2 regions of the Escherichia marmotae genome follow, and region 2 is predicted to be linked to the other one. Evidence: riboswitches for the same ligand, from Rfam matches in the RefSeq annotation. Region 2 holds a riboswitch; the other holds the start of a gene.

Region 1 (15,678 bases), 1.6 Mb from region 2:
TATCACTGGCGCGTTAATTGGAGCGTTAAGCGCGTTTCCTTTCTTTATGGCGCTTGAGGCACAGTCCATTTTCTGGATTGTTTTCTTCTCCATTATGCTGGCGAACATTGCACATGACATGGTGGTTTGTGTGCAACAACCGATGTTCACCGAGATGTTTGGTGCCAGTTATCGCTACAGCGGCGCGGGGGTCGGATACCAGATTGCCAGTGTGGTAGGGGGTGGATTTACACCTTTTATTGCTGCAGCTCTCATTACTTATTTTGCTGGAGACTGGCATAGCGTCGCCATTTATTTGCTGGCAGGATGCCTGATTTCCGCAATAACTGCTTTGTTGATGAAAGACAATCAACGCGCCTGAGGGTATGGCGAAGATCATTCGATCTTCGCCTTCCACTTTTGTTTCACATTCCTGTGACATACTATCGGAAACGCGGTAATTGTATGGAACAGGAGACACACATGAATAATAAGGGCTCCGGTCTGACCCCAGCTCAGGCACTGGATAAACTCGACGCGCTGTATGAGCAATCTGTAGTCGCTTTACGCAATGCCATTGGCAAATATATTAAAAGTGGCGAATTGCCTGATGAAAACACCCGCAAACAAGGTCTTTTTGTCTATCCATCACTGACCGTGACCTGGGACGGCAGCACAACCAATCCCCCCAAAACACGCGCTTTCGGTCGCTTTACTCACGCTGGCAGCTATACCACCACCATCACACGCCCTGCTCTCTTTCGTTCGTATCTCAATGAACAACTTACTTTGTTGTATCAGGATTATGGCGCGCATATCTCCGTGCAACCGTCACAGCATGAAATCCCCTACCCCTATGTCATTGATGGCTCCGAGTTAACGCTTGATCGCTCAATGAGCGCCGGACTAACGCGTTATTTCCCGACAACAGAGCTGGCACAAATTGGCGATGAAACTGCAGACGGCATTTATCATCCGGCGGAATTTTCTCCGTTATCGCATTTTGATGCACGCCGGGTAGATTTTTCCCTCGCGCGGTTACGCCATTATACCGGCACACCTGTCGAACATTTTCAGCCGTTCGTCTTGTTTACCAACTACACACGTTATGTGGATGAATTCGTTCGTTGGGGATGCAGCCAGATCCTTGATCCTGAAAGCCCTTATATTGCACTTTCTTGCGCTGGCGGGAACTGGATCACTGCCGAAACAGAAGCACCTGAAGAAGCAATTTCCGACCTCGCATGGAAAAAACACCAGATGCCCGCCTGGCATTTAATCACTATTGATGGTCAGGGCATCACTCTGGTGAATATTGGCGTGGGGCCGTCAAATGCAAAAACCATCTGTGATCATCTGGCGGTGCTACGCCCGGATGTCTGGTTAATGATTGGTCACTGCGGTGGATTACGTGAAAGCCAGTCTATTGGTGATTATGTACTTGCGCATGCTTATTTACGCGATGACCACGTTCTCGATGCGGTTCTGCCGCCCGATATTCCTATTCCCAGCATTGCTGAAGTGCAACGTGCGCTTTATGACGCGACCAAGCTGGTCAGCGGTAGACCGGGTGAGGAAGTTAAACAGCGGTTACGTACTGGCACTGTGGTAACCACAGATGACAGGAACTGGGAGCTGCGCTACTCGGCTTCTGCACTGCGTTTTAACTTAAGCCGGGCCGTGGCGATTGATATGGAAAGTGCAACCATTGCAGCACAAGGATATCGTTTCCGCGTGCCATACGGGACGCTACTGTGTGTTTCAGATAAGCCGTTGCATGGTGAGATTAAACTTCCCGGCCAGGCTAACCGTTTTTACGAAGGCGCTATTTCCGAGCACCTGCAAATTGGCATTCGGGCGATAGATTTGCTGCGCGCGGAAGGCGATCGACTGCATTCGCGTAAACTGCGAACCTTTAATGAGCCGCCGTTCCGGTAATGAGTTCAGATCCTTTGCGTCAGGAAAAAATGTGAAGGATTTGATAAGTAGCAAAGCAAAAAGCCCGCTATCAAAGCGGGCTTTTCAGAAATTTGGCTCCTCTGACTGGACTCGAACCAGTGACATACGGATTAACAGTCCGCCGTTCTACCGACTGAACTACAGAGGAATCGTGAGAACGGGGCGAATATTAACTATGCCCATCCACAATGTCAAAGCCTGTTTTTTAATTTTGAAAGCGTTTGCTGAAATATTCTGCGTTTTGCCGTTTATTCCGACACAACTGGCTTTTTTTCACACTTTTTATGTTCAGCGCGAGGATATTTCCATAGCCAACGCCCGGTCACCATCCGCCAGTAAAACAGCACGGCACGCACGGCCCAGTCGGCAAACATCCCCATCCAGACGCCAACCACGCCCCAGTCAAGCATAATTCCCAGCGCATAACCCACAACCACGCGGCATCCCCACATGCTCAGCATAGAAACCCACATGGCGTAGCGTGCATCACGAGCACCTTTAAAACCAGCAGGTAACACCCATGAGGCAGACCAAATAGGCATAAACAAAGCGTTTAGCCAAATCAGAATCACAACGACATGTTTAACTTGTGGATCCTGGGTATAAAACGACGCCATAACTCCGGCAAAAGGGGCAGTCAACCAGGCTATTGCCGTTAGTCCAATAGTGGACAGCCAGAAAACATGCCGCAACTGAATTTCTGCTTGCGCTATCTGCCCTACCCCCAGTCTTCGACCGGTGATTATTGTGGAGGCTGAACCGAGTGCACTTCCTGGTAAATTGATAAGAGCCGCGATCGAAAAAGCGATAAAGTTCCCGGCAATAACGCTGGTTCCCATCCCGGCGACAAACATTTGTGTTAATAACCGGCCACTGGTAAATAATACAGATTCAACGCTCGCAGGAATACCGATCCCCATTACTTCCCAGATAATGCTGAAATTCAAAGGCTTAAAATAGCTCTTTAACGAGATCCGTAGCGCAGGGTTAAAACCAATCGCCAGTACCCACAAAATTGCAATTGCGCCAATATAACGGGAAATAGTTAATCCCAGCCCAGCCCAGCCCCGACAAAACCCAATCCCTGCCAGGAAAAAAGACCGTAAATTAATATACCGCTAATAATAATATTAAGAATATTCAGGCTGCCGTTTATAAGCAGCGGTATTTTCGTATTCCCTGCACCGCGAAGTGCCCCACTGCCAATCAAGGTGATAGCCGCCGCAGGATAACTGATTACCGTTAGCTCCAGGTAAGTCAGCGCCAGTGCTTTCACTTCCGTCGAGGCATCACCTGCAACAAATTCGATAATGTGCTCGCCAAAATGATGAATAAGAACAGCCAACAGCACGGCAAACAACGTCATGATTACCAATGATTGCCGTGTCGCTACTCTGGCTCGCCGTCGATCACGTTTACCGAGACTAAATGCCACAACGACAGTAGTACCAAGATCGATAGCGGCAAAAAAGGCCATAATGACCATATTGAAGCTATCAGCCAACCCTACGCCCGCCATCGCATCTTTTCCCAGCCAACTGACCAGAAAAGTGCTCAGGACGCCCATCAACAGGACACAGGCATTCTCCATAAAGATAGGAACAGCAAGCGGAGTTATCTCACGCCAGAACAACACTTTGTAACTCTTGCGTTTTGCGTGCCAGCGAGTGTGGCGTAAAGCAGAGGAGATATTCAAAGCCGACCCTAATTGCAGAAAGTGAAACCACATTTCAAATAATGAGGGAGAATCAGCAAAGCTGCAAAGATTTTCGCTGTCAAATTGTCTGCAAATGCAACAAACTGTTGATAGAAACGGCAAACAGTTAGTTTTTTTAAAAATCGGGTTTGACAAAATATTTTTCGCCGTTAAGATGTGCCCCAACAGCGATTCCTCTGTAGTTCAGTCGGTAGAACGGCGGACTGTTAATCCGTATGTCACTGGTTCGAGTCCAGTCAGAGGAGCCAAATTTCTGAAAAGCCCGCTTTGATAGCGGGCTTTTTGTTATATCTGATAATCAATTACCTCTTCACTATTTTCCATCACCTGCCGCTTAATATCCTCAACCGACAATCCAGCGTTACACAGTTCCAGAAAGTGCCAGACGTAGTTACGCTGCAGTTGCCCTCGTTTCAGCCCCAACCAGACAGTATTGGCATCGAAAAGATGGCGAGTATCCAGACGAATTAAATTCTCTTCCTCTTGTTCACCGCTGGATTGTTCGGCTACTAATCCGATTCCCAGCCCAAGAGCGACGTAGGTTTTGATGACATCAGAATCCTGGGCGCTCAATACAATATCTGCCAGCAAACCTTTGCGGGTAAATGCATCATCAATACGCGAGCGGCCTGTAATCCCCTGCCGGTAAGTGATCAACGGCCACTTCGCTATTGATTCCAGCGTTAATGGCGTAATTTTTGTTAAAGGATGATTAACAGGAACAAGCAAACTATGATTCCAACGAAACCAGGGGAAGGCGACGAGTTGGAGGTCATTGCTCAAACGCTCACTGGCTATGCCAATATCAGCGCCGCCATTTTGTAGCAATGTGGCAATTTCCTGTGGCGTTCCCTGGATAAGCTCGAGTCGCACTTCCGGGAAAAGTTCGCGAAAGACTTTAATGACATCCGGCAAGCTGTAGCGAGCCTGAGTATGCGTCGTTGCGATAGTGAGTACGCCAGACGTATCGTTGGTAAACAGCTCGGCAAGCCGACGAACATTACTGGCTTCATTCAGAATACGTTCTGCAATAACCAGTAACGCTTTGCCCGGTTCAGTCATGCCAAGAAGCCGTTTGCCCCGACGAATGAATATTTCTATACCAAGTTCATCCTCCAGCTCTCGAATATGACGGCTGACACCAGACTGTGAGGTAAAGAGCATATTCGCGACCTCTGTCAGATTGTAATCCTGACGGGCAGCCTCGCGGATTATCTTTAGCTGTTGGAAATTCACGGTAAACTCCGGGCATATCAGACATCCACTATTGTTAGAGTCTAATGCCCGGCATAACAAATAATAAAAACCTGCATCTTATTCCATTCGGATATAACGTTTAGCTCACCAATTGCCATTGTCTTTTTTCCATGGCTGGATTACTAATCACTGACAACAGAAGCTCTTTCACTGCCTGCGCCTGTGGCGATAAATTCGATCTGGCGGGTAAATTTAATGACAATGAGAGACTCATTGAAGGTGTGGTAATACGTGACATCCAACCGTTAACAGCGTCACATAACGAACGCGCGGCCGATTCCGGCAATACTGCAACGCCCATACCGCTGGCAATCGCGGCGGTAAGTGTGGCGATAGACTCAATTTCACCGATAACTTTAGCTGTGAGTCGCCGTAGGGAAAAAGCCTCATCGACACGAAGTCTTACTGCACTGTAATCACCGGGAAGGAAGAGGTTCATTTGCGCTATAGCATTAACATCAATGCTTTGCCAGGACAATCCTGAGTACCGACAAGAAACAGATCTTCTTTTAACAAGGCCTGGCTGGATACGCCTGACACAGGGGAATGCTCGTAAATCACCGCCATATCAAGCTGACGATTAATAAGTTTATCGTTAAGAACAGCACCACTATTTTCATGTAGATAGATAACCACCTCTGGAAATTCGGCGCGAACCGCCTGTAATAAGGGCATGGTGATAGATGACGCGGCGATACCAGGCGCAAAGCCAATCGAAACTTGACCCGATAATGTCTGTCCTACGTTATGTACCGCCAGTTGGGCCTGTTCACACTGACGTAAAATTGCCCGCGCATGGGTGTAGAGAATTTTTCCGGCGTCTGTCGGTGTAACGCCTCGTTTTGTGCGAATCAAAAGTTGTTGATTCAGCTCTCCTTCCAGCGTAGCAACCTGCTGACTGAGCGCAGGCTGTGCTATATGCAATACTTCAGCAGCCTGGGTCAGGCTACCAATGTCTACAATTTTTACGAAGTATTTCAGGCGTCTAAAGTTCATGGTGCCTCCGGTTTTTTAAAAGTCAGCCCAAGTGCCGACATTACTACAACCAGATTGCAAGATACTTGCCAGTTTCATTTTTCCGCTGGTACTAAAGCTAATAGCCTGTCAAATAAGAGATTATGATTGTTTTGCCCTTGCTCTTTTTTACAGAACAAATGTCCCATGCCCCATGAAAGGGTGATATGCACCACGATGGAACATGATTAAAAAGATTGAAAGTTCATCGCTTTGTTGAAATTGGCAGCAAACGAACAAAAAAATGCATTTCCCCCTTTGACATCCCCAGGCCTCGCCATTAATATTCGCCCCGTTCTCACGATTCCTCTGTAGTTCAGTCGGTAGAACGGCGGACTGTTAATCCGTATGTCACTGGTTCGAGTCCAGTCAGAGGAGCCAAATTTCTGAAAAGCCCGCTTTTAACGCGGGATTTTTGCTATTCACTCGGCAGTTATTTTAAAACCTCTGCCTTGCGCCAGGATTAATTTGCACAGGCATTCCCGAGCGACGTTGCAACGCAGCATTTGCACGGTTTACATCAACTTCTTGCCCGTTGATAAACGCCCGCAAAGAAGGCGTTACCAGCAATGGCACTTTTCTGTCAGACTCATATTCTGCTCGATTGCGCGACAGCGGTTCATGAACTTCCAGCCACTTTGAACCATCCGGTTCAGTTGTGTATTTCACAGGCTGATCAATAATTTGCACACGCGTGCCTACCGGAACATTATCAAACAGATACTTGATATCGTCATTACGCAGACGAATACAGCCCTGACTCACCCGTAGGCCAATACCAAAATTGGCATTAGTACCGTGGATGGCATATAACCTGCCGATATAAATAGCGTACAACCCCATAGGATTATCGGGTCCGGCAGGGACAAACGCGGGCAGACTCTCCCCACGTTTCGCATATTCGCGGCGAGTGTTGGGAGTTGGCGTCCAGGTTGGCGCTTCTTGTTTTCGTTCAACGGCAGTCACCCAGTTACGCGGGGTTTCACGCCCGGCCTGACCGATCCCGATAGGAAAAACTTCTACAGTATTACTGTCTGGCGGATAGTAATAAAGACGCATCTCAGCAACGTTAACGACTATCCCTTTACGTATAGTGTCGGGCAAAATCAGTTGCTGCGGAATGGTGAGTTGCGAGCCAGACTTCGGCAAGAAAACGTCAACGCCTGGATTCGCTTCCAACATATTACTCAGCCCTTGCCCGTACTGCGCAGCAAAAGTTTCAAGCGGCTGGATATTGCGATCGGGAACCGTAACCGTAAGAGACTGCCCCACTAAACGGCTACCCTCTGGAGGTAGTGGATAAGTTACCGCCAGACTATGATGGCTGGCAAAAAGCAGAACAAATGAACAAAGAATATTTACACGACGCATCATATCCCTTTCCTAAGTCGCGAAAGTTATCCAATAAGTATAGCTTTTGTCAGGCTTTCCGTTTTTAGCTGTTCAATCCAGAAGTTGTATTTCCGGGTAGAACAATATTACTGGCAGCAAGTTCGCCCATGCTGCTGTATATCGCACAAGCTGCTTCAACGATGGGCATCGCCAGTGCCGCGCCACTCCCCTCACCTAAGCGCATTTCCATATTGAGATAAGGCTCCATTCCCAAATGCGCCAGCGCAATACGCGCCCCTTTTTCTGCCGATAAGTGAGAAGGAATAAGATAAGGTTTAATAGCGGGTGACATCTGGCAGGCCGCAAGCGCGGCGGCATAAGATAGAAATCCATCCAGCAATACAGGTAAACCACAGGAGGCGGCACCTAACATCACGCCAGCCATTCCGACCAAATCAAACCCACCGACTTTTGCCAGTACATCAACACCATCCAGTGGATTCGGTTGATTCAACGTAATTGCCCGACGGACAACATTCACTTTATTAGCCAGTTTATCTGTTGGCAGGTTTGCACCAATACCCACCACAACTTCAGGATCATGTCCCGTCATAGCGCTAACTATCGCCGCTGCCGGAGTCGTGTTTGCCATCCCCAGTTCGCCCACACCAAACAGCGTTACGCCATTTTTCGCCAGTTCACGCGTATAACGGATGGTTTCCAGAAGCAACTCTTCAGCCTGGCAGCGGCTCATTGCCGGGCCTGAGGCGATGTTGCCACTACCTCGGGCGACACGCATGTTGATAAGTCCGGGGATTGGCTCTGCAGTATCTATCCCCACATCAATCACATGAACTTTAGCACCCGCTTGTGCTGCCAGCACACACACGCCTGTTGTTCCGCGTGTCATATTTTCAGCCTGAATGGCTGTCACCGCTTTCGGGGAAATAGCGACCCCCTCATCCCAGACGCCGTGATCGGCACACATGACCAGTACTGCTTTTTTGCCCACATGAGGTGTGCCATTCAGCCCCGGCATTCCCGCCAGTTGTATGGCAAGCGACTCCAGTCTTCCCAGACTACCGACGGGTTTTAGTAACCCGTCAATATACCGTTGTACGCGCGACATAGCGGCAGAATCGATAGCAGGGATTGTATTCAGTAAATCGACGAGTGTTTGCATGTCACTTCTCCTGGGTTATCTGTCTTACAGCAGCGCCAGCAGGAAAACCAGTTCACCAAGTTCAATGGCCGCTCCCAGCGTATCGCCGGTCTGCCCACCCAGAGTACGTTTGAGAAGCTGACCGAGGATGAAAATCACCACCATCGTCACCACCATAGCAGCAACACCGTGCATACCTGGCAATAATACGGCTGCAAAAATAACGGCTAAACCGAGGGTGACACAGGTTTGTCGTCCATCGATTTTACCAATAAACACATTGCCAAGCCCTTCTTCCCTGGCATAACGATGACGATACATTAATAACGCAGCGGCTCCGCGGCTGACCGCACACGCTGCTGCCAGAGATGCAAGGATCGGCTCACCACGTAATGCCAGCTCGCTTAACACCAGAATCTTTGCCAGCACAACAAAAATCAGTGCCAGACCGCCGTGGGTTCCTAAACGACTATCACGCATGATTTCCAACATGCGATCGCGGCTACGAGCAGAAAATACGCCATCACAGGTATCTGCAAGCCCATCCAGGTGGAATCCTCCGGTCATCAGCGCCAGAACCAGCACACTAAACAATGCCGCCAGCGGCACACCACACCATGCCTGCAACACCATGAAGACCAGTCCGCTAATAGCACCAAGTAATAAACCAATTAAAGGAAAAGTAATAATACCGCGAGAATAATGCTCAAAATCCAGCCCCTGGGACCAACGATGCGGTACAGGCAGACGCGTAATAAAAGAGAGCATCGCCCAAAATAATTTACTCATTTGATTTTTACTCCAATACCCGAAACCACCAGCCATACTTCATCTGCCGCAGCGGCCAGTTGCTGATTCACTCGCCCGGCAATATCACGAAAATGTCGCGCCAGGCGATTCTCCGGCACAATCCCCATTCCCACTTCATTGGTGACTACTACGACTTTTGCAGGGCAACATAGACAGGCGGCAATCAACGACTGAATCTCGTCATTAATCGCCAGCTCCAGCGCCATATAGTCCCATTCGTCAGGGTCTTTATCGCCGCCATATTCAAACAACAGATTAGTCACCATTGTCGTAATGCATTCCAGCAACACGGCGTGTTGCGGATTAATGTCCGCATTAATTAACTCATCAAGCTGTTGCCAGCGTTCCACTGTACGCCAGTGCACCGGGCGGCCTTGTCGATGATGCTCAATTCGTGCCGCCATCTCATCGTCAAGGATTTGCGAAGTGGCGATATACAGAACCTGTGGAGAATTCCCAATAAGCGCCTCAGCGTGCCGGCTTTTCCCGCTCCGTGCTCCACCCGTCACTAAAATCATCATACGGACTCCTGATTCAATTGTATGATGGTATTCATTGACCAGAACAATGGATACACCACCGTGCTGACCGTAATAACACTCCCTCGATTAATACTGCGCGTAATAAAAATAAAAATCCAGTATTCTCAATTCATTACGAATGAGGACGGCATTGTGAGATAGTCTGATTTCCCTGTGAAAACGCCCGACAAAATGCGTCATTAGCAACAGATTCTCTCCATCGACACGTCTCATTCAGATAATGGATTAATGCTACTGCTCCACCGGTCGGACCGGCCAACAAACGGGCATTGTGCTCTGCAATTAAGATTACCGTCGCACCATCAGGATGAGAAAAGCTTTCTGGTATGGATGCCCCGTTTTCAGCAATCAATAACAGCACTGAATAATCGCTATATGCATCTGACAACGATTGTACTGGCCCTCCGTTAAAAGGCAGAAAACCTTGCTGCCAGTCCTCACCAACAAAACAGGTCATTGGCAACATTTCAGCCAGATGTTTAGCCAATTCAATATCGCCAGTGGAGAGGCAAAAAAGTGCTATCGATTCGGGTTTCATCGTTTTCATACCCTCCGTCCTCCGCTTGGTTTCCTGCAATGACGGTCAGGTTGATATACCATAAAAAAAGATTGCTGCGCCTTGAGTGCAGCCCTGATGCCTGTCGGCACTACGATGAATAAACTAAATGATGCCGCCATCCCCTGATCCTTTCAGGGTGGTAGGGGTATAAAGACGCGTCAGTGCTCAAGCAGACGCTTCCGGGCAACCCACTTCCCACCGAAGTTGTTGGTATTGACTGGCAGGCTGGTCTTCTGGCTTAGCGTCATCCTCCCCCACCCTTCCCAATCTCGCGATCAGTGGTATTTTCGGGGTTGTCAGCATTACAGCAGCGGGGGCTGCGAGGGATTTACACCCACTTCCCAGGCACAAATGTGCCAAACCTGTCAGCGTATGTTATGAGCTGATTTCACTTTTCCCATAACACGTAAATAACGTTAATTATTACTGTCGGAATCTATTTAGTCATCCCTCATTTTTTACATTCAATTTATGCTGTTTCCGCTGCTGTATTTTCGCTAATTTGCTGACGATATACCTGCGGTGTTACCTGATACGTCTGACGAAAAACTTTGCAAAAATAACTGGTTTGCGAAAAGCCTAAATTACGCGCAATGCTGGCGATGCTCCAGTCACTATGGCACAGCAACTCGCGGGCGCTGGCCATCCGTTGTTGGTTTACCCACGCATTAAAACCAATCCCATGATATTTCTTGAACAATTTACTGAAGTAATAAGGGCTGAGATAAACATGGGAGGCAACATCTTCCAGGCGCAAATCGTCTGATAAATGCGCATCAATATAGCGTAATGCTTTTTTCATTTTGTTATCGTGGGGATTAGGCGTGCGAGTCTGACGTAGCGGATCCGAATAAGGTTTATTCTCTTTAATAACAACAAAATTGAGTTGTTTTTTGAGGCAGTTTTCCACAATTAACTTCAACAGATCAGCAGAAGCCATAACTCGCGAGTAATCCATCTCCGGGACTTTGCGAAATTCATTAAGTAACTCGGGATCTGCCTGCCAACAATCATCGACATTCAGAATATCGACTAAATCGACATCATCATTACGCAGGCGGACTTGTCCACACAATACAAAGCCGACTAAATGCCCGGCAATCACCAGAGGGATAGAAAAATCGGTTAATCCTGCATGGCAACGATAAATACAAGGTTGATCGGATTTAGAGGCTTCCAGCCCCCCACAACGATCGCTCATGCGGCAGCGTGTGCTAAGCTGAGGATGTCGCCGCATCATCTGACAAAATGAGGTGAAGTTAAACAGCTCGGAAATTTCATCACCGTGGATATTAACCACGACAACCGCAAGGCTGGTCGCCTGCGCAAAATCCTGCGCGATTTTATTAATGAGTTCTGAATTAAGTGTCGCCGCAGAAATCATGATAAAACCTCCCAGTTAATTTATTGTTATAGTAAAACAATTGTTTTACATTTAATCTTCACATCATCCCTAATGATTTACTGACGAGAAGCACAAAGGACAATAACAAAAGCCTCCGTGAGGCGGGAGACTTTTTAATAAGTTCTGAAAGCAGATCACAAACAGTAAAAAAATAAACGTTTATAACCGCTATGTTATTTCACTATTCGATGATGTCTTTAGGCGTAACACTATTGACAGGTAAGTTTTTTGCAATGAGAAAACGATAAATTGCTGCGCCAACACATGCCCCAATGATCGGAGCAATAATGGGGACGATGAAATAAGGAATATTACGCCCACCGGTCATCGCTATTTCCCCCCCAACCAGCAAGCCAGGTGAAAATTTTTGGCCCGAAATCACGCGCTGGATTCATGGCAAAACCGGTTAATGGTCCAGTAGATGCACCAATAACAGCAACCAGAATGCCAATAAGTAAAGGAGCAAGAGGTCCTTTTGGTACGCCATTGCCGTCATCGGTTAACGCCATAATCAACCCCATCAACATGGACGTAATGACCACTTCAACCAACGCCGCTTGCCATACATTTAACGCGGCAGCCGGATAAGTGCTAAAGATACTGGCGAGTTGCAAACTTTCAGCGCTACCACGAACTATATTGTGAGTGGATTCAAAATCGGTAAACAAGCTGTTGTATAAAAAATACGCCAGAACGGCTCCACCAAAGGCCCCCGCCAATTGTGCCACACAATATGGCAACACTTTACGGGCAGGAAAAGCAGCAAACAACCACAGAGCAATGGTAACCGCCGGGTTCAGATGGGCGCCAGAAATGCCTGCCGTAAGGTAAACAGCAAGTGAAATACCTAACCCCCAAATGATACAAATTTCCCACAGACCCAGACTTGCCCCGGCAAGTTTTAGGGCGCATAAACAACCAATGCCAAAAAAGAGGAACAGTCCGGTGCCCAAAAACTCGGCAACGCATTGCGCCTTGAGTGAATCATTCATAGTGACACCTTCTTTACGGAGTTTGTTTCTTTATCAGTTAATCGTGCACTGATTGTCGTGTATATCGAGCGCAACTATAAAAATTGCGCCGGGGAAAATATTGCCAACATGCATGACCGGCACGCTGAAAAATCGTGTTGATATAGCAAATTATTGTCATTCAAAAAGTATTCAACTTAGATACAATCGCTATTGAGCTCGCCAACTCTGCCAGATTTCCACAATAAAAAATTGCCATCCTTATATAATAAAACTTAAACAAATATCACAATTCACTTCCGCAAAGCCCAACCCGATAAAGCATTAGTGCAAATTAAATCTACCGACCAATGCAATTAATTCACATTAAAAAAACCAGAAAACGACCAGTAAATTAATAACATATAGATAATTAAGGCAATTTTATAATATTTACCCTCTATTAATTTTGCTCATCGGATGATTAAGTCAGCCATTCTTTTTTCTCGCTTTTTTTTATAGTCATATCGTCAAAAAATCTAGGCGAGGTCTTTATGCAACAAGAAGCGTTAGGAATGGTTGAAACCAAAGGCTTAACTGCCGCCATAGAGGCCGCAGATGCCATGGTTAAATCGGCAAATGTATTGCTGGTTGGCTACGAAAAAATAGGTTCCGAGCTGGTGACCGTCATCGTTCGTGGTGATGTCGGGGCGGTAAAAGCGGCAACAGACGCAGGTGCCGCCGCCGCACGTAACGTCGGTGAAGTGAAAGCCGTACACGTAATTCCCCGCCCACATACTGATGTCGAAAAAATCTTACCAAAGGGAATTAACCCATGAGCAGCAATGAACTGGTCGAACAGATCATGGCGCAGGTCATCGCTCGCGTAGCGACGCCAGAGCATGAGGTTCTCCCGAAAACAACTCATCAAACACGAGAGACGGCTATGGCAGAAAAAAGCTGCACGTTAACGGAATTTGTTGGCACCGCTATTGGCGACACTGTAGGTCTGGTCATTGCGAATGTTGATAGCGCCCTATTGGACGCGATGAAACTTGAAAAACGCTATCGCTCCATTGGCATTCTGGGCGCGCGTATTGGTGCGGGGCCACACATTATGGCCGCGGATGAAGCAGTAAAAGCCACGAACACTGAAGTTATTAGCATTGAACTTCCTCGCGATACCAAAGGTGGTGCCGGACACGGCTCATTAATCCTCTTAGGTGGCAACGATGTTTCCGACGTGAAACGCGGTATTGAAGTTGCGCTGAAAGAACTCGACCGAACCTTTGGCGACGTCTGCGCCAATGAAGCCGGACATCTTGAACTGCAATATACCGCCCGCGCCAGCTATGCACTGGAAAAAGCGTTTGGCGCACCACTGGGCCGCGCTTGTGGCGTCATTGTCGGCGCTCCGGCTGCTGTTGGTGTTCTGATGGCCGATACTGCGCTGAAATCCGCCAATGTGGATGTCGTGGCATACAGCTCCCCAGCTCATGGCACCAGCTTCAGTAATGAAGTCATTCTGATTATCTCGGGTGACTCCGGCGCTGTCCGACAGGCGGTCATCTCCGCTCGCGAAATCGGTAAAACCGTGCTTTCGACTCTCGGTGATACACCGAAAAACGATCGCCCTTCCTACATCTGAATTCCATGAGGCAGATTCATGAGATCGAAAAGATTTGAAGCACTGGAAAAACGCCCGGTTAACCAGGATGGTTTCGTTAAAGAGTGGATTGAAGAAGGCTTCATTGCGATGGAAAGCCCGAACGACCCGAAACCATCAATAAAAATTGTTAACGGCATCGTCACCGAGCTGGATGGAAAACCCGCCAGCCAGTTTGACTTGATCGACCACTTTATCGCCCGCTACGGTATCAATCTCGCGCGTGCCGAAGAAGTCATCGCGATGAGCTCGGTCAAACTTGCCAATATGTTGTGCGATCCAAATGTCAAACGTAGCGATATTGTTCCCCTGACCACAGCAATGACGCCCGCCAAAATCGTCGAAGTTGTTTCACAAATGAACGAGGTAGAAATGATGATGGCGATGCAGAAAATGCGCGCCCGTCGCACACCATCGCAACAGGCTCACGTCACCAACGTCAAAGATAACCCGGTGCAAATTGCTGCCGACGCGGCCGAGGGAGCATGGCGCGGGTTTGACGAACAGGAAACCACCGTTGCCGTTGCTCGTTATGCACCTTTCAATGCTATCGCCCTGTTGGTAGGTTCGCAGGTGGGACGCCCTGGCGTCTTAACCCAGTGTTCACTGGAAGAAGCCACTGAACTGAAACTCGGTATGTTAGGCCACACCTGCTACGCCGAAACGATTTCTGTCTACGGTACGGAACCCGTTTTCACCGACGGCGACGATACACCGTGGTCAAAAGGGTTTCTCGCATCATCTTATGCTTCTCGCGGCTTAAAAATGCGTTTTACTTCCGGCTCCGGTTCTGAAGTGCAGATGGGCTATGCGGAAGGAAAATCAATGCTTTATCTTGAGGCACGTTGTATTTACATCACCAAAGCCGCGGGTGTTCAGGGTCTGCAAAACGGTTCCGTAAGCTGCATCGGCGTGCCATCGGCTGTGCCGTCAGGCATCCGTGCAGTACTGGCGGAAAACTTAATTTGCTCATCGCTGGATCTGGAATGCGCCTCCAGTAATGACCAGACCTTTACCCACTCAGATATGCGCCGTACCGCACGTTTCCTGATGCAGTTTCTGCCGGGCACCGACTTTATCTCTTCCGGTTTTTCCGCAGTACCGAACTACGACAACATGTTTGCCGGCTCAAACGAAGATGCCGAAGACTTCGATGATTATAACGTCCTTCAACGTGACCTGAAGGTTGATGGCGGCCTGCGACCGGTGCGCGAAGAAGATGTTATCGCCATCCGCAATAAAGCCGCACGCGCTTTACAGGCTGTCTTTGCAGGTATGGGATTACCGCCCATTACCGATGAAGAAGTCGAAGCAGCGACCTATGCC
Region 2 (15,678 bases):
ATCGGACAACCTGGGGGATGATTTTAGGTTTCGCTGGTGTCAACTATACCGGTTGGCTCTACATTGCGTGGTTACCCGGTTATTTGCAGGCTGCGCAAGGTTTCAGTCTGGCAAAAACCGGCTGGGTGGCGGCGATTCCTTTCCTTGCGGCGGCAGTCGGGATGTGGATCAACGGTATTGTTGTCGATAGACTGGCGAAAAAAGGCTACGACCTGGCGAAGACGCGTAAAACGGCCATTGTTTGCGGTTTGATGATGTCGGCATTAGGGACGTTGCTGGTGGTGCAATCTTCCTCGCCTGCGCAGGCGGTGGCGTTTATCTCAATGGCGCTGTTCTGCGTGCATTTCGCGGGAACATCGGCATGGGGACTGGTGCAGGTGATGGTGTCAGAAACAAAAGTGGCTTCCATCGCTGGTATTCAAAACTTTGGCAGTTTTGTCTTTGCTTCCTTTGCCCCGATCGTGACCGGCTGGGTAGTGGATACTACGCACTCGTTTAATCTGGCGCTGGTTATTGCGGCCTGCGTGACCTTCATCGGCGCGCTGTGTTACTTCTTTATCGTCAAAGATCGCATTGAATAAATATTGGGTCTGGCTCTCTTGTGGGAGCCGGGCGAAATAAAAAAAAGCGGATCCTGGAGATCCGCAAAAGTTCACGTTGGCTTTAGTTATTCGAGTTGAGAAACTCTCGAAACGGGCAGTGACTTCAAGGGTTAAAGAGGTGCCGCTCCGTTTCTGTGAGCAATTATCAGTCAGAATGCTTGATAGGGATAATCGTTCGTTGCTATGCTACCTATCGCCATGAACTATCGTGGCGATGGAGGATGGATAATGAATATTCGTGATCTTGAGTACCTGGTGGCATTGGCCGAACACCGCCATTTTCGCCGTGCGGCAGATTCCTGCCACGTCAGCCAGCCAACCCTGAGTGGGCAAATTCGTAAGCTGGAAGATGAGCTGGGCGTGATGTTGCTGGAGCGGACCAGCCGTAAAGTGTTATTCACCCAGGCGGGAATGCTGCTGGTGGATCAGGCGCGTACCGTGCTGCGTGAGGTGAAAGTCCTTAAAGAGATGGCAAGCCAGCAGGGCGAGACCATGTCCGGGCCGCTGCACATTGGTTTGATTCCAACGGTCGGGCCTTACCTGCTACCGCATATTATCCCGATGCTGCACCAGGCTTTTCCGAAGCTGGAAATGTATCTGCATGAAGCCCAGACCCATCAATTACTGGCGCAACTGGACAGCGGCAAACTCGACTGTGTGATCCTCGCACTGGTGAAGGAGAGCGAAGCATTCATTGAAGTGCCGTTGTTTGATGAGCCAATGCTGTTGGCAATCTATGAAGATCACCCGTGGGCTGATCGTGAATGTGTACCGATGGCCGATCTGGCCGGGGAAAAACTGCTGATGCTGGAAGATGGTCACTGTCTGCGCGATCAGGCAATGGGCTTCTGCTTTGAAGCGGGGGCGGATGAAGATACACACTTCCGCGCGACCAGTCTGGAGACGCTGCGTAACATGGTGGCGGCTGGTAGCGGTATCACTTTACTGCCTGCGCTGGCCGTGCCGCCGGAGCGTAAACGTGATGGCGTTGTTTATCTGCCGTGCATTAAGCCGGAACCACGCCGCACTGTTGGCCTGGTTTACCGTCCGGGTTCGCCGCTGCGCAGTCGCTATGAGCAACTGGCAGAGGCCATCCGTGCAAGAATGGATGGCCATTTCGGTAAAACGTTAAAACAGGCGATTTAAGCCGTTTAGCGCCGCGACCCGATAGGCTTCCGCCATAGTCGGGTAGTTAAAGGTGGTGTTGACGAAGTACTCAATCGTGTTGCCGCCACCTTTCTGTTCCATAATCGCCTGACCGATATGAATAATTTCGGCAGCGCGCTCACCAAAGCAGTGAATTCCCAGAATCTCTTTTGTTTCCCGATGGAACAAAATTTTCAACGTGCCCACGTTCATCCCGACAATTTGCGCACGAGCCAGATGTTTAAACTGGGCGCGGCCCACTTCATACGGCACTTTCATCGCGGTCAGTTGCTGTTCCGTTTTACCGACCGAGCTGATTTCCGGAATGGTGTAGATGCCGGTAGGGATATCTTCAATCAGATGCGCGGTGGCTTCGCCTTTCACCAGCGCCTGTGCGGCAATGCGTCCCTGGTCGTAGGCCGCCGACGCCAGGCTTGGATAACCAATCACGTCGCCCACCGCGTAAACGTGCGGCTGCGCGGTCTGGTACATGCTGTTGACCTTTAGCTGACCGCGGCTGTCAGTTTCCAGTCCAATGTTCTGTAACGCCAGTGAATCGGTATTACCGGTGCGACCGTTGGCATAGAGCAGGCAGTCTGCTTTCAGCTTTTTGCCTGACTTCAGGTGCATGATCACGCCGTCGTCACAGCCTTCGATCTTCTCGTACTCTTCGTTGTGACGGATCACCACGCCACTGTTCCAGAAGTGATAGGAGAGAGAATCTGACATCTCCTGATCCAGAAATGCCAGCAGGCGATCACGGGTGTTGATCAGATCGACTTTCACATCCATTCCACGGAAGATCGACGCATATTCGCAGCCGATCACCCCGGCACCGTAGATAAGTACATGGCGCGGTTCGTGATGCATGCTAAGAATCGAGTCGCTGTCGTAAATGCGCGGATGGGTAAAATCGACGTCTGCCGGATGATAAGGGCGAGAACCGCAGGCAATGACATATTTTTCTGCGGTCAGCGTTTCTACCGTGCCGTCAGGGCAATCCAGCGCCAACGTGTGCTCGTCAACAAAGCGAGCGTTTCCCTGCAATATTTCGCAGTGATTACGTTCGTAAAATCCCTGACGCATGCGCGTTTGTTGATTAATCACATTATCGGCATGGTTGAGGATATCGGCAAAAGAAGAGCGGAGCAGCCGTGAATGATCGCTATAAAGAGGGTTTTGATTAAATTCTATAATGCGGCTGACAGCGTGACGGAGGGCTTTCGACGGAATGGTGCCCCAGTGGGTGCAACCGCCGCCAACATTTTGATAACGCTCGATAACGGCGACGCGCGCACCTTGTTTAACCAGACCCATTGCAGCGCCTTCGCCGCCGGGGCCGGAACCTATTACTATGGCATCGTAATCGTAGGAATGTGACATGGTAGGGCTTACCTGTTCTTATACATAAAAGCAACAGAATGGTAACATTTTATCGCGGGTAAGCCAATTGATCCCCGTCATTTATCTGGTTATATCGTGAGCGGCCTTTGCTTTGTCTGCTCCTTCCCTGTCTCATTAATTCGCAATTAAACGCTTTTTCTTATGGCAGATAGTTTTATCTTGCTGAAAAGTGCCTTTTTGTTATTGTCTCCGTGAAATCATTTTATAAAACAAATAGATAAACATTTTATATTGATTGGTTATTTGTATTTATACCATCAATGCAATCCGTTAATTAGCCTGTTTATCAGTGAATAAAGGAATAGCCGATGATCGAACACTCTATTCGTGGGTTTGAGGAAGAACTGCGCGAGATCCGCCATCAGATCCATGAAAATCCGGAGCTGGGGTTAAAGGAGTTTAAAACCAGTGCGCTGGTGGCGGAAAAGCTACGCCTGTGGGGTTATGAAGTTGAACAAGGGCTGGCGACGACGGGCGTGGTCGCTACCTTAAAAGTCGGTGACGGAGAGAAAAGTATTGGCTTGCGTGCCGATATGGATGCGCTGCCAATTTATGAAAATAGCGGCAAGTCCTGGGCCAGTAAACATCCCGGTTTAATGCATGCCTGCGGGCATGACGGACATACCACAATATTGCTGGGTGCCGCGCGCTATCTTGCTGAAACCCGCCGCTTTAACGGCACGTTGCGCCTTATCTTCCAGCCAGCGGAAGAAATGATTAACGGCGGCGAGATCATGGTTAAAGAAGGGCTTTTTGACCGTTTCCCCTGCGATGTCATTTTCGGCATGCATAACATGCCCGGTCTGCCAGTGGGTAAGTTTTATTTCCAGCCCGGAGCGCTGATGGCGTCAATGGATCAATTCCATATTACGGTTCGTGGTTGTGGCGGACACGGTGCGATCCCTCACAAAGCGATTGATCCGGTGCTGGTTGCCGCACATATCACCACCGCATTACAAAGCATTGTGTCGCGCAATGTCGATCCGCTGGAGGCAGCAGTCATTACCGTCGGCAGTATTGTTGCGGGTGAGGCCGCTAACGTCATTCCTGATAGTGCTGAGATGAAAATTAGCGTCCGCTCTCTTAGCCGTGAAACCCGGCAACTTCTGTTGGCCCGTATTCCCGCTCTGGCACAAGCCCAGGCTATCAGCTTTGGTGCTACGGCTGATGTGACGCATGTTAACGGTACTCCGGTGTTGGTCAACGATGAAGAGATGGCGCGCTTTGCCTGGCAGGTGGCGTGTAAAACGTTTGGTGAAGATCGGGCCGGGTTTGGCATCAAGCCTCTGATGGGCAGTGAAGATTTCTCTTTCATGCTGGAAGCCCAGCCGAAAGGTGCTTTTTTGCTGTTCGGTAATGGCGATGTCGGGGAAGGGGCATGCATGGTGCATAACCCAGGTTACGACTTCAACGATGCAAGTCTGGTTCCGGCAAGCAGCTACTGGGGCGCACTGGTGGAAGCCTGGCTGCAATAAATAAAACAACACACAACATCACTATCTGGCAAGGAACATGGAATGACGGCGATCGTAAATGAAACAGTGGACGTAAGGAAAAAGCCCAGCGGCAAACGGGTGATTTTTGCCTCGGCGTTTGGCAATGCGCTCGAATTTTTTGATTTTGGCGTTTACAACTTTTTTGTGGTCTATATCAGCACGCTTTTCTTCCCACCCAGTGCCGATCACAATGTCGCGCTGTTACTGGCATTTGCAACGTTTGGCGTGAGCTTTTTTATGCGCCCGCTTGGTGGGATTATCGTTGGTGCCTGGGCCGATCGTTTCGGGCGGAAACCGGCGATGGTGTTTACCATTGCCCTGATGAGTCTCGGTACGCTGATGATCGGCATTGCGCCAACATATGCGACGGCGGGATATTGGGGAACAGCGACGCTGGTGCTGGCGCGCCTGATTCAGGGCGTTGCGGCAGGCGGTGAAGTCGGTGCCTCAATGTCTTTGCTGGTTGAGTCAGCTCCGGCAAATCGTCGCGGCTTTTACAGTAGCTGGTCGCTGGCGACCCAGGGGCTGGCAACGACCTTTGGTGGTGTCGTCGCTTTGGGTTTGAGCGCATGGCTGCCGTTCGCCACAGGTTCAGAAACCGTAATGGCGGAGTGGGGCTGGCGTGTACCGTTTTTTATTGGTGTGCTGTTAGCGCCCATCGGTTGCTGGCTGCGCCTGAGTCTGGAAAACGATGTGCCTGAACCTGTGCACCATAAAAAAGCCGCAGCCAGCGAAAGCGCGTTTTCTCTGCTCTTGCAACATAAAGCAACCATCGTTAATGGTGTTTTACTCGCTATTGGTAGTACGGTTGCAACCTATATCTCCCTCTTTTACTACGGCACCTGGGCTGCGAAGTATCTGGCGATGCCTCAACACTATTCTCATGCAGCGATGTTACTGGCGGGCGTTATTACGTTTGTGGGGGCGTTGTTGGTGGGGATGCTGTGTGATTCGGTCGGGCGTAAAAAGCTGATTTTAATCTCCCGCGTGATGGTGTTGATCTGTAGCTGGCCATCGTTCTGGCTGTTGGTGAATTATCCCAGTCCCGGCATGTTGCTGACGGTGGTTTTCGTGATGGTCAGCTTCACCACGCTTGGCGGTGTACCGGTAATGTTGCTGATTTCCGAACTGTTACCGAAACGGATTCGGGCATTGGGCTTCGCACTGGTTTATAGCATTGGCGTAGCAATCTTCGGCGGGTTTGCGCAATACTTTGCCACGCAATCCATTGTGTTACTGGATAGCCTGACGGCGCCAGCGTGGTATCTGGGCGGAGGTACGTTGTTGTCGATGCTGGCGTTGTTGTTTGTGAAAGAACCGGCTAAAGAGTTGCAGTAAATGTGTTTTATTGCGTTACCGTTCATTCACAACACTGGAGCAATCCAGTATGTTCATTCTCTGGTATAGTGCCAACAGTACTTTTGGCAAGGATTTAGACATCGTGATGGGCGTAAGAGCGCAACAAAAAGAAAAAACCCGCCGTTCTCTGGTGGAAGCCGCATTTAGCCAATTAAGTGCTGAACGTAGCTTCGCCAGCCTGAGTTTGCGTGAAGTGGCGCGTGAAGCGGGCATTGCTCCCACCTCTTTTTATCGGCATTTCCGCGACGTAGACGAACTTGGTCTGACCATGGTTGATGAGAGCGGTTTAATGCTGCGCCAACTCATGCGCCAGGCGCGTCAGCGTATTGCTAAAGGCGGGAGTGTGATCCGCACCTCGGTCTCCACATTTATGGAGTTCATCGGTAATAATCCGAACGCCTTCCGGTTATTATTGCGGGAACGCTCCGGCACCTCCGCTGCGTTCCGTGCCGCTGTTGCGCGTGAAATTCAGCACTTCATTGCGGAACTTGCGGACTATCTGGAACTTGAAAACCATATGCCTCGTGCGTTTACTGAAGCGCAAGCCGAAGCAATGGTGACGATTGTCTTCAGTGCGGGTGCCGAGGCGTTGGATGTCGGCGTCGAACAACGTCGGCAATTAGAAGAGCGACTGGTACTGCAACTGCGAATGATTTCGAAAGGGGCTTATTACTGGTATCGCCGTGAACAAGAAAAAACCGCAATTATTCCGGGAAATGTGAAGGACGAGTAATGAAACAAGCAAATCAAGATAGAGGTACGCTGCTGCTGGCGCTGGTTGCAGGCTTATCGATCAATGGTACTTTTGCGGCGCTGTTTAGCTCCATTGTGCCATTTTCTGTATTCCCGATTATTTCCCTGGTGCTGACGGTCTACTGCCTGCATCAACGTTATCTTAATCGCACTATGCCGGTAGGTTTGCCGGGTCTGGCTGCTGCCTGTTTTATTCTCGGTGTTCTGCTGTACAGCACGGTGGTTCGTGCGGAATATCCGGATATCGGTTCTAACTTCTTCCCGGCCGTGCTGTCCGTCATTATGGTGTTCTGGATTGGCGCGAAGATGCGTAACCGTAAGCAGGAAATTGCTGAGTAATCAGTATCATGCTGGATGCTGGCGCATCCAGCATGGGTTTTACTTAGCGGTTAGTAATACGCCACACTCCATATGGTGCGTGTAGGGGAACTGATCAAACAGAGCCAGACGTTCAACCTTGTGCGTCTGGCTTAATGTTTCCAGATTCTTACATAACGTTTCCGGGTTGCAGGAGATATACAAAATACGCGGATACGCCTGCACCATTTTCTCGGTTTCACTGTCCAGACCGCTGCGCGGTGGGTCGACAAAAATGGTTTCGCACTGATAACTCTTCAGGTCGATACCTTGCAGACGGTTAAACTCACGCACGCCATTCATCGCTTGAGTAAACTCTTCCGCCGCCATACGAATAATTTGTACGTTATCTATATGGTTAGCAGCAATATTGTATTGCGCGGCAGCGACCGACGGCTTGGCGATTTCGGTGGCTAATACTCGATCAAAATTGCGCGCCAGAGCTAATGAAAAATTACCGTTGCCGCAGTACAACTCCAGTAAATCGCCTTTTGAGCCTTTGGTAACATCCAGCGCCCATTCCAGCATCTGAATATTCATCGCCGCGTTTGGCTGGGTGAAGCTGTTTTCTACCTGACGGTAGATCATCTCTTTCCCTGCGACCGGCAGACGCTCATCAATGTAATCCTGATCCAGCTCGATTTTTGTTTTCGTTGCCCGACCAATCAAATGCACATTCAGATTCTGCGCTCGCAGTGCATCGCGCAGGGCTTCTGCCTGCTGACGCCACTCGTCATCCAGCTTTTTATGGTACAGCAGAGAAACGACGGCCTGATTGCTCAATGTGGTGAGGTAATCAATCTGGAACAGCTTGTGGCGCAGAACGGGATTATTACGCACACCCGCAATCATCGCCGTCATCAACTGGTTGATCAGTTCACTGGCGGCGGGGAAGCTATCTACGTGGATGCGGCTTTTGGTCTGTTGATCGAAAATGATGTGGTACAGGTCATCGCCATCGTGCCAGATGCGGAATTCTGCTCGCATCCGATAATGACTGACCGGCGAGCGAAACACTTCCGGAACCAGGTCAGAAAACGGCGCCATCATACTTTGTAAACGTACCACTTTTTCGGCTAACTGCGCTTCATACTGTTCTGTTGGAAGGTGTTCGGGGGTCATGATGTATCCTGAAAATGAAATGTACGCGGCGATTGTAGGGATTGCTCATCAGATGTCCAGATCTTGATGAATTCCTATTTATGCGCGACGTCTGGACAGCAACTTGTTACAACCTGTAGCATCCACTCGCCGGTCCTGTGAGTTAATAGGGAATCCAGTGCGAATCTGGAGCTGACGCGCAGCGGTAAGGAAAGGTGCGATGATTGCGTAATGCGGACACTGCCATCCGGTGGGAAGTCATCATCTCTTTGTATCCTCAGATACCCCTCCAAGCCCGAAGACCTGCCGGCCAACGTCGCATCTGGTTCTCATCATCGCGTAATATTGATGAAACCTGCGGCATCCTTCTTCTATTGTGGATGCTTTACAATGATTAAAAAAGCTTCGCTGCTGACGGCGTGTTCCGTCACAGCCTTTTCCGCTTGGGCACAGGACACCAGCCCGGATACTCTCGTTGTTACTGCTAACCGTTTTGAACAGCCTCGCAGCACTGTGCTTGCTCCAACTACCGTTGTGACACGTCAGGATATTGACCGCTGGCAGTCGGCCTCGGTGAACGATGTTCTACGTCGTCTGCCGGGCGTGGATATCACCCAGAATGGCGGTTCAGGTCAGCTCTCTTCTATTTTTATTCGTGGTACAAACGCCAGCCATGTATTGGTGTTAATTGATGGCGTACGCCTGAATTTGGCGGGGGTCAGTGGTTCTGCCGACCTTAGCCAATTCCCTATTGCGCTTGTCCAGCGAGTTGAATATATCCGTGGACCGCGATCTGCCGTTTATGGTTCTGATGCAATAGGCGGAGTGGTGAATATCATCACCACGCGTGATGAATCCGGCACGGAAATTTCAGCGGGATGGGGAAGTAATAGTTATCAGAACTACGATGTTTCTACGCAGCAACAACTGGGGGATAAAACACGGGTAACTCTGTTGGCCGATTATGCCCATACCCATGGATTTGATGTTGTCGCCTATGGCAATACCGGAACGCAAGCACAACCAGATAACGATGGTTTTTTAAGTAAAACGCTTTATGGTGCGCTGGAGCATAATTTTACTGACACCTGGAGCGGCTTTGTGCGCGGCTATGGCTATGATAATCGTACCAATTATGACGCGTATTATTCTCCCGGCTCACCGTTACTCGATACCCGTAAACTCTATAGCCAAAGTTGGGACACCGGGCTGCGCTATAACGGCGAGCTGATTAAATCACAACTGATTACCAGTTACAGCCACAGCAAAGATTACAACTACGATCCGCATTATGGTCGTTATGATTCGTCCGCGACGCTCGATGAGATGAAGCAGTACACCGTCCAGTGGGCAAACAACGTCACCGTTGGTCACGGTAATATCGGCGCGGGTGTTGACTGGCAGAAGCAAACTACGACGCCAGGCACTGGATATGTTGCAGATGGGTATGATCAACGTAATACGGGGATCTATCTGACCGGGGTACAACAAGTTGGCGATTTTACGTTTGAAGGTGCTGCACGCAGCGATGATAACTCACAGTTTGGTCGTCATGGCACCTGGCAAACCAGTGCTGGTTGGGAGTTCATTGAAGGCTATCGCTTTATCGCTTCTTATGGCACGTCGTACAAGGCACCTAATCTTGGGCAACTGTACGGTTTCTACGGTAATCCGGATCTGAACCCCGAAAAAAGCAAACAGTGGGAAGGTGCGTTTGAGGGTTTAACCGCCGGGGTGAACTGGCGTATCTCCGGGTATCGTAACGATATCAGTGACCTGATCGATTATGACGATCACATCCTGAAATACTACAACGAAGGGAAAGCGCGGATTAAAGGCGTCGAGGCGACCGCCAATTTTGATACCGGACCGCTGACACATACGGTGAGTTACGATTATGTCGACGCACGTAATGCGATTACCGACACGCCGTTATTACGTCGCGCTAAACAGCAGGTGAAATATCAGCTCGACTGGCAACTGTATGATTTTGATTGGGGTATTACTTACCAGTATTTAGGTACTCGCTATGATAAGGATTACTCATCTTATCCCTATCAAACTGTGAAAATGGGCGGTGTGAGCTTGTGGGATATTGCGGTTGCATATCCGGTCACCTCTCATCTGACTGTTCGTGGTAAAATAGCCAACCTGTTCGACAAAGATTACGAGACAGTCTATGGCTACCAAACTGCAGGACGGGAATACACCTTGTCTGGCAGCTACACCTTCTGAACCACGTCCCACCGTGCTGGTGTTTGACTCCGGCGTCGGTGGGCTGTCGGTCTATGACGAGATCCGGCGTCTCTTACCGGATCTCCATTACATTTATGCTTTTGATAACGTCGCTTTCCCGTATGGCGAAAAAAGCGAAGAGTTTATTGTTGAGCGCGTGGTGGAAATTGTCACTGCAGTGCAAGAACGTTATCCCCTTGCATTGGCGGTGGTGGCTTGCAACACCGCCAGTACCGTTTCACTTCCTGCATTACGCGAAAAGTTTGACTTCCCGGTTGTCGGCGTCGTTCCGGCGATTAAACCCGCAGCGCGTCTGACCGCTAATGGCATTGTTGGACTGCTGGCAACTCGCGGAACAGTTAAACGTTCTTATACCCATGAGTTGATCGCGCGTTTCGCCAATGAATGCCAGATAGAAATGCTCGGTTCGGCAGAGATGGTCGAGCTGGCTGAAGCGAAGCTGCATGGCAATGAAGTTTCTCTGGATGCACTAAAGCGTATCTTGCGCCCGTGGTTAAGAATGAAAGAGCCGCCAGATACTGTTGTTCTGGGATGTACCCACTTCCCTCTATTACAAGATGAACTGTTGCAGGTGCTGCCAGAGGGAACCCGGTTGGTGGATTCAGGCGCAGCGATTGCCCGCCGAACGGCCTGGTTACTGGAGCATGAAGCCCCTGATGCAAAATCAGTCGATGCGAATATTGCCTTTTGTATGGCAATGACGCCAGAAGCTGAACAGTTATTGTCCGTTTTACAGCGTTACGGCTTTAAAACGCTCGAAAAACTGACAGTTTCAGGCTGATTTGATTGAAACTTGCGCATTCGGAAAATTATTTTAAATTTCCTCTTGTCAGGCCGGAATAACTCCCTATAATGCGCCACCACTGACACGGAACAACGGCAAATAAGCCGCCGGGTCAGCGGGGTTCTCCTGAGAACTTCGACAGAGAAAAGCGAAAAAATGCTTGACTCTGTAGCGGGAAAGCGTATTATGCACACCCCGCGCCGCTGAGAAAAAGCGAAGCGGCACTGCTCTTTAACAATTTATCAGACAATCTGTGTGGGCACTCGAAGATACGGATTCTTAACGTCGCAAGACGCTAAATGAATACCAAGTCTCAAGAGTGAACACGTAATTCATTACGAAGTTTAATTCTTTGAGCATCAAACTTTTAAATTGAAGAGTTTGATCATGGCTCAGATTGAACGCTGGCGGCAGGCCTAACACATGCAAGTCGAACGGTAACAGAAAGAAGCTTGCTTCTTTGCTGACGAGTGGCGGACGGGTGAGTAATGTCTGGGAAACTGCCCGATGGAGGGGGATAACTACTGGAAACGGTAGCTAATACCGCATAACGTCGCAAGACCAAAGAGGGGGACCTTCGGGCCTCTTGCCATCGGATGTGCCCAGATGGGATTAGCTAGTAGGCGGGGTAACGGCCCACCTAGGCGACGATCTCTAGCTGGTCTGAGAGGATGACCAGCCACACTGGAACTGAGACACGGTCCAGACTCCTACGGGAGGCAGCAGTGGGGAATATTGCACAATGGGCGCAAGCCTGATGCAGCCATGCCGCGTGTATGAAGAAGGCCTTCGGGTTGTAAAGTACTTTCAGCTGGGAGGAAGGGAGTAAAGTTAATACCTTTGCTCATTGACGTTACCCGCAGAAGAAGCACCGGCTAACTCCGTGCCAGCAGCCGCGGTAATACGGAGGGTGCAAGCGTTAATCGGAATTACTGGGCGTAAAGCGCACGCAGGCGGTTTGTTAAGTCAGATGTGAAATCCCCGGGCTCAACCTGGGAACTGCATCTGATACTGGCAAGCTTGAGTCTCGTAGAGGGGGGTAGAATTCCAGGTGTAGCGGTGAAATGCGTAGAGATCTGGAGGAATACCGGTGGCGAAGGCGGCCCCCTGGACGAAGACTGACGCTCAGGTGCGAAAGCGTGGGGAGCAAACAGGATTAGATACCCTGGTAGTCCACGCCGTAAACGATGTCGACTTGGAGGTTGTGCCCTTGAGGCGTGGCTTCCGGAGCTAACGCGTTAAGTCGACCGCCTGGGGAGTACGGCCGCAAGGTTAAAACTCAAATGAATTGACGGGGGCCCGCACAAGCGGTGGAGCATGTGGTTTAATTCGATGCAACGCGAAGAACCTTACCTGGTCTTGACATCCACAGAACATTCCAGAGATGGGATGGTGCCTTCGGGAACTGTGAGACAGGTGCTGCATGGCTGTCGTCAGCTCGTGTTGTGAAATGTTGGGTTAAGTCCCGCAACGAGCGCAACCCTTATCCTTTGTTGCCAGCGGTCCGGCCGGGAACTCAAAGGAGACTGCCAGTGATAAACTGGAGGAAGGTGGGGATGACGTCAAGTCATCATGGCCCTTACGACCAGGGCTACACACGTGCTACAATGGCGCATACAAAGAGAAGCGACCTCGCGAGAGCAAGCGGACCTCATAAAGTGCGTCGTAGTCCGGATTGGAGTCTGCAACTCGACTCCATGAAGTCGGAATCGCTAGTAATCGTGGATCAGAATGCCACGGTGAATACGTTCCCGGGCCTTGTACACACCGCCCGTCACACCATGGGAGTGGGTTGCAAAAGAAGTAGGTAGCTTAACCTTCGGGAGGGCGCTTACCACTTTGTGATTCATGACTGGGGTGAAGTCGTAACAAGGTAACCGTAGGGGAACCTGCGGTTGGATCACCTCCTTACCTTAAAGAAGCGTTCTTTGAAGTGCTCACACAGATTGTCTGATAGAAAGTGAAAAGCAAGGCGTCTTGCGAAGCAGACTGATACGTCCCCTTCGTCTAGAGGCCCAGGACACCGCCCTTTCACGGCGGTAACAGGGGTTCGAATCCCCTAGGGGACGCCACTTGCTGGTTTGTGAGTGAAAGTCGCCGGCCACTGTATCTCAAAACTCACTTACGAGTGATGTTTGAGATATTTGCTCTTTAAAAATCTGGATCAAGCTGAAAATTGAAACACTGAATAGTCGAAAGATTATTCGTGAGTCTCTCAAATTTTCGCAACACGATGATGGTTCGAAAGAAACATCTTCGGGTTGTGAGGTTAAGCGACTAAGCGTACACGGTGGATGCCCTGGCAGTCAGAGGCGATGAAGGACGTGCTAATCTGCGATAAGCGTCGGTAAGGTGATATGAACCGTTATAACCGGCGATTTCCGAATGGGGAAACCCAGTGTGATTCGTCACACTATCATTAACTGAATCCATAGGTTAATGAGGCGAACCGGGGGAACTGAAACATCTAAGTACCCCGAGGAAAAGAAATCAACCGAGATTCCCCCAGTAGCGGCGAGCGAACGGGGAGGAGCCCAGAGCCTGAATCAGTGTGTGTGTTAGTGGAAGCGTCTGGAAAGGCGTGCGATACAGGGTGACAGCCCCGTACACAAAAATGCACATGCTGTGAGCTCGATGAGTAGGGCGGGACACGTGGTATCCTGTCTGAATATGGGGGGACCATCCTCCAAGGCTAAATACTCCTGACTGACCGATAGTGAACCAGTACCGTGAGGGAAAGGCGAAAAGAACCCCGGCGAGGGGAGTGAAAAAGAACCTGAAACCGTGTACGTACAAGCAGTGGGAGCCTCTTTAATGGGGTGACTGCGTACCTTTTGTATAATGGGTCAGCGACTTATATTCTGTAGCAAGGTTAACCGAATAGGGGAGCCGAAGGGAAACCGAGTCTTAACTGGGCGTTAAGTTGCAGGGTATAGACCCGAAACCCGGTGATCTAGCCATGGGCAGGTTGAAGGTTGGGTAACACTAACTGGAGGACCGAACCGACTAATGTTGAAAAATTAGCGGATGACTTGTGGCTGGGGGTGAAAGGCCAATCAAACCGGGAGATAGCTGGTTCTCCCCGAAAGCTATTTAGGTAGCGCCTCGTGAATTCATCTCCGGGGGTAGAGCACTGTTTCGGCAAGGGGGTCATCCCGACTTACCAACCCGATGCAAACTGCGAATACCGGAGAATGTTATCACGGGAGACACACGGCGGGTGCTAACGTCCGTCGTGAAGAGGGAAACAACCCAGACCGCCAGCTAAGGTCCCAAAGTCATGGTTAAGTGGGAAACGATGTGGGAAGGCCCAGACAGCCAGGATGTTGGCTTAGAAGCAGCCATCATTTAAAGAAAGCGTAATAGCTCACTGGTCGAGTCGGCCTGCGCGGAAGATGTAACGGGGCTAAACCATGCACCGAAGCTGCGGCAGCGACACTATGTGTTGTTGGGTAGGGGAGCGTTCTGTAAGCCGTTGAAGGTGTGCTGTGAGGCATGCTGGAGGTATCAGAAGTGCGAATGCTGACATAAGTAACGATAAAGCGGGTGAAAAGCCCGCTCGCCGGAAGACCAAGGGTTCCTGTCCAACGTTAATCGGGGCAGGGTGAGTCGACCCCTAAGGCGAGGCCGAAAGGCGTAGTCGATGGGAAACAGGTTAATATTCCTGTACTTGGTGTTACTGCGAAGGGGGGACGGAGAAGGCTATGTTGGCCGGGCGACGGTTGTCCCGGTTTAAGCGTGTAGGCTGATTTTCCAGGCAAATCCGGAGAATCAAGGCTGAGGCGTGATGACGAGGCACTACGGTGCTGAAGCAACAAATGCCCTGCTTCCAGGAAAAGCCTCTAAGCATCAGGTAACATCAAATCGTACCCCAAACCGACACAGGTGGTCAGGTAGAGAATACCAAGGCGCTTGAGAGAACTCGGGTGAAGGAACTAGGCAAAATGGTGCCGTAACTTCGGGAGAAGGCACGCTGATATGTAGGTGAAGCGACTTGCTCGTGGAGCTGAAATCAGTCGAAGATACCAGCTGGCTGCAACTGTTTATTAAAAACACAGCACTGTGCAAACACGAAAGTGGACGTATACGGTGTGACGCCTGCCCGGTGCCGGAAGGTTAATTGATGGGGTCAGCCGCAAGGCGAAGCTCTTGATCGAAGCCCCGGTAAACGGCGGCCGTAACTATAACGGTCCTAAGGTAGCGAAATTCCTTGTCGGGTAAGTTCCGACCTGCACGAATGGCGTAATGATGGCCAGGCTGTCTCCACCCGAGACTCAGTGAAATTGAACTCGCTGTGAAGATGCAGTGTACCCGCGGCAAGACGGAAAGACCCCGTGAACCTTTACTATAGCTTGACACTGAACATTGAGCCTTGATGTGTAGGATAGGTGGGAGGCTTTGAAGTGTGGACGCCAGTCTG

The links. Region 2 has a riboswitch for cobalamin ahead of btuB (TonB-dependent vitamin B12 receptor BtuB). Riboswitches for the same ligand answer to the same signal wherever they lie in the genome.
Region 1: another riboswitch for cobalamin. It lies ahead of C1192_RS01965 (hypothetical protein); the one in region 2 lies ahead of btuB (TonB-dependent vitamin B12 receptor BtuB).

What each region holds. Positions count from the first base shown of each region.
Region 1 covers NZ_CP025979.1:405,139-420,816, reverse strand. Annotated here, with positions in the region: gene shiA (shikimate transporter) at 1-361, shown strand, start outside; gene amn (AMP nucleosidase) at 463-1,917, shown strand; tRNA gene C1192_RS02020 (tRNA-Asn) at 2,011-2,086, opposite strand; partial or broken gene yeeO (toxic metabolite efflux MATE transporter YeeO) at 2,187-3,667, opposite strand; tRNA gene C1192_RS02005 (tRNA-Asn) at 3,828-3,903, shown strand; gene cbl (HTH-type transcriptional regulator Cbl) at 3,941-4,891, opposite strand; partial or broken gene nac (nitrogen assimilation transcriptional regulator NAC) at 4,992-5,908, opposite strand; tRNA gene C1192_RS01990 (tRNA-Asn) at 6,232-6,307, shown strand; gene ldtA (L,D-transpeptidase) at 6,365-7,300, opposite strand; gene cobT (nicotinate-nucleotide--dimethylbenzimidazole phosphoribosyltransferase) at 7,362-8,441, opposite strand; gene cobS (adenosylcobinamide-GDP ribazoletransferase) at 8,466-9,209, opposite strand; gene cobU (bifunctional adenosylcobinamide kinase/adenosylcobinamide-phosphate guanylyltransferase) at 9,206-9,751, opposite strand; gene C1192_RS01965 (hypothetical protein) at 9,885-10,319, opposite strand; cobalamin riboswitch at 10,538-10,712, opposite strand; gene pocR (transcriptional regulator PocR) at 10,801-11,715, opposite strand; partial or broken gene pduF (propanediol diffusion facilitator PduF) at 11,918-12,728, opposite strand; gene pduA (propanediol utilization microcompartment protein PduA) at 13,241-13,525, shown strand; gene pduB (propanediol utilization microcompartment protein PduB) at 13,522-14,334, shown strand; gene pduC (propanediol dehydratase large subunit PduC) at 14,353-15,678, shown strand, end outside.
Region 2 covers NZ_CP025979.1:3,509,306-3,524,983, forward strand. Annotated here, with positions in the region: gene C1192_RS18050 (MFS transporter) at 1-581, shown strand, start outside; gene oxyR (DNA-binding transcriptional regulator OxyR) at 831-1,748, shown strand; gene sthA (Si-specific NAD(P)(+) transhydrogenase) at 1,731-3,131, opposite strand; gene C1192_RS18065 (M20 aminoacylase family protein) at 3,461-4,627, shown strand; gene C1192_RS18070 (citrate-proton symporter) at 4,670-5,986, shown strand; gene fabR (HTH-type transcriptional repressor FabR) at 6,090-6,740, shown strand; gene C1192_RS18080 (YijD family membrane protein) at 6,740-7,099, shown strand; gene trmA (tRNA (uridine(54)-C5)-methyltransferase TrmA) at 7,139-8,239, opposite strand; cobalamin riboswitch at 8,353-8,543, shown strand; gene btuB (TonB-dependent vitamin B12 receptor BtuB) at 8,609-10,453, shown strand; gene murI (glutamate racemase) at 10,398-11,255, shown strand; rRNA gene C1192_RS18100 (16S ribosomal RNA) at 11,628-13,169, shown strand; tRNA gene C1192_RS18105 (tRNA-Glu) at 13,255-13,330, shown strand; rRNA gene C1192_RS18110 (23S ribosomal RNA) at 13,526-15,678, shown strand, end outside.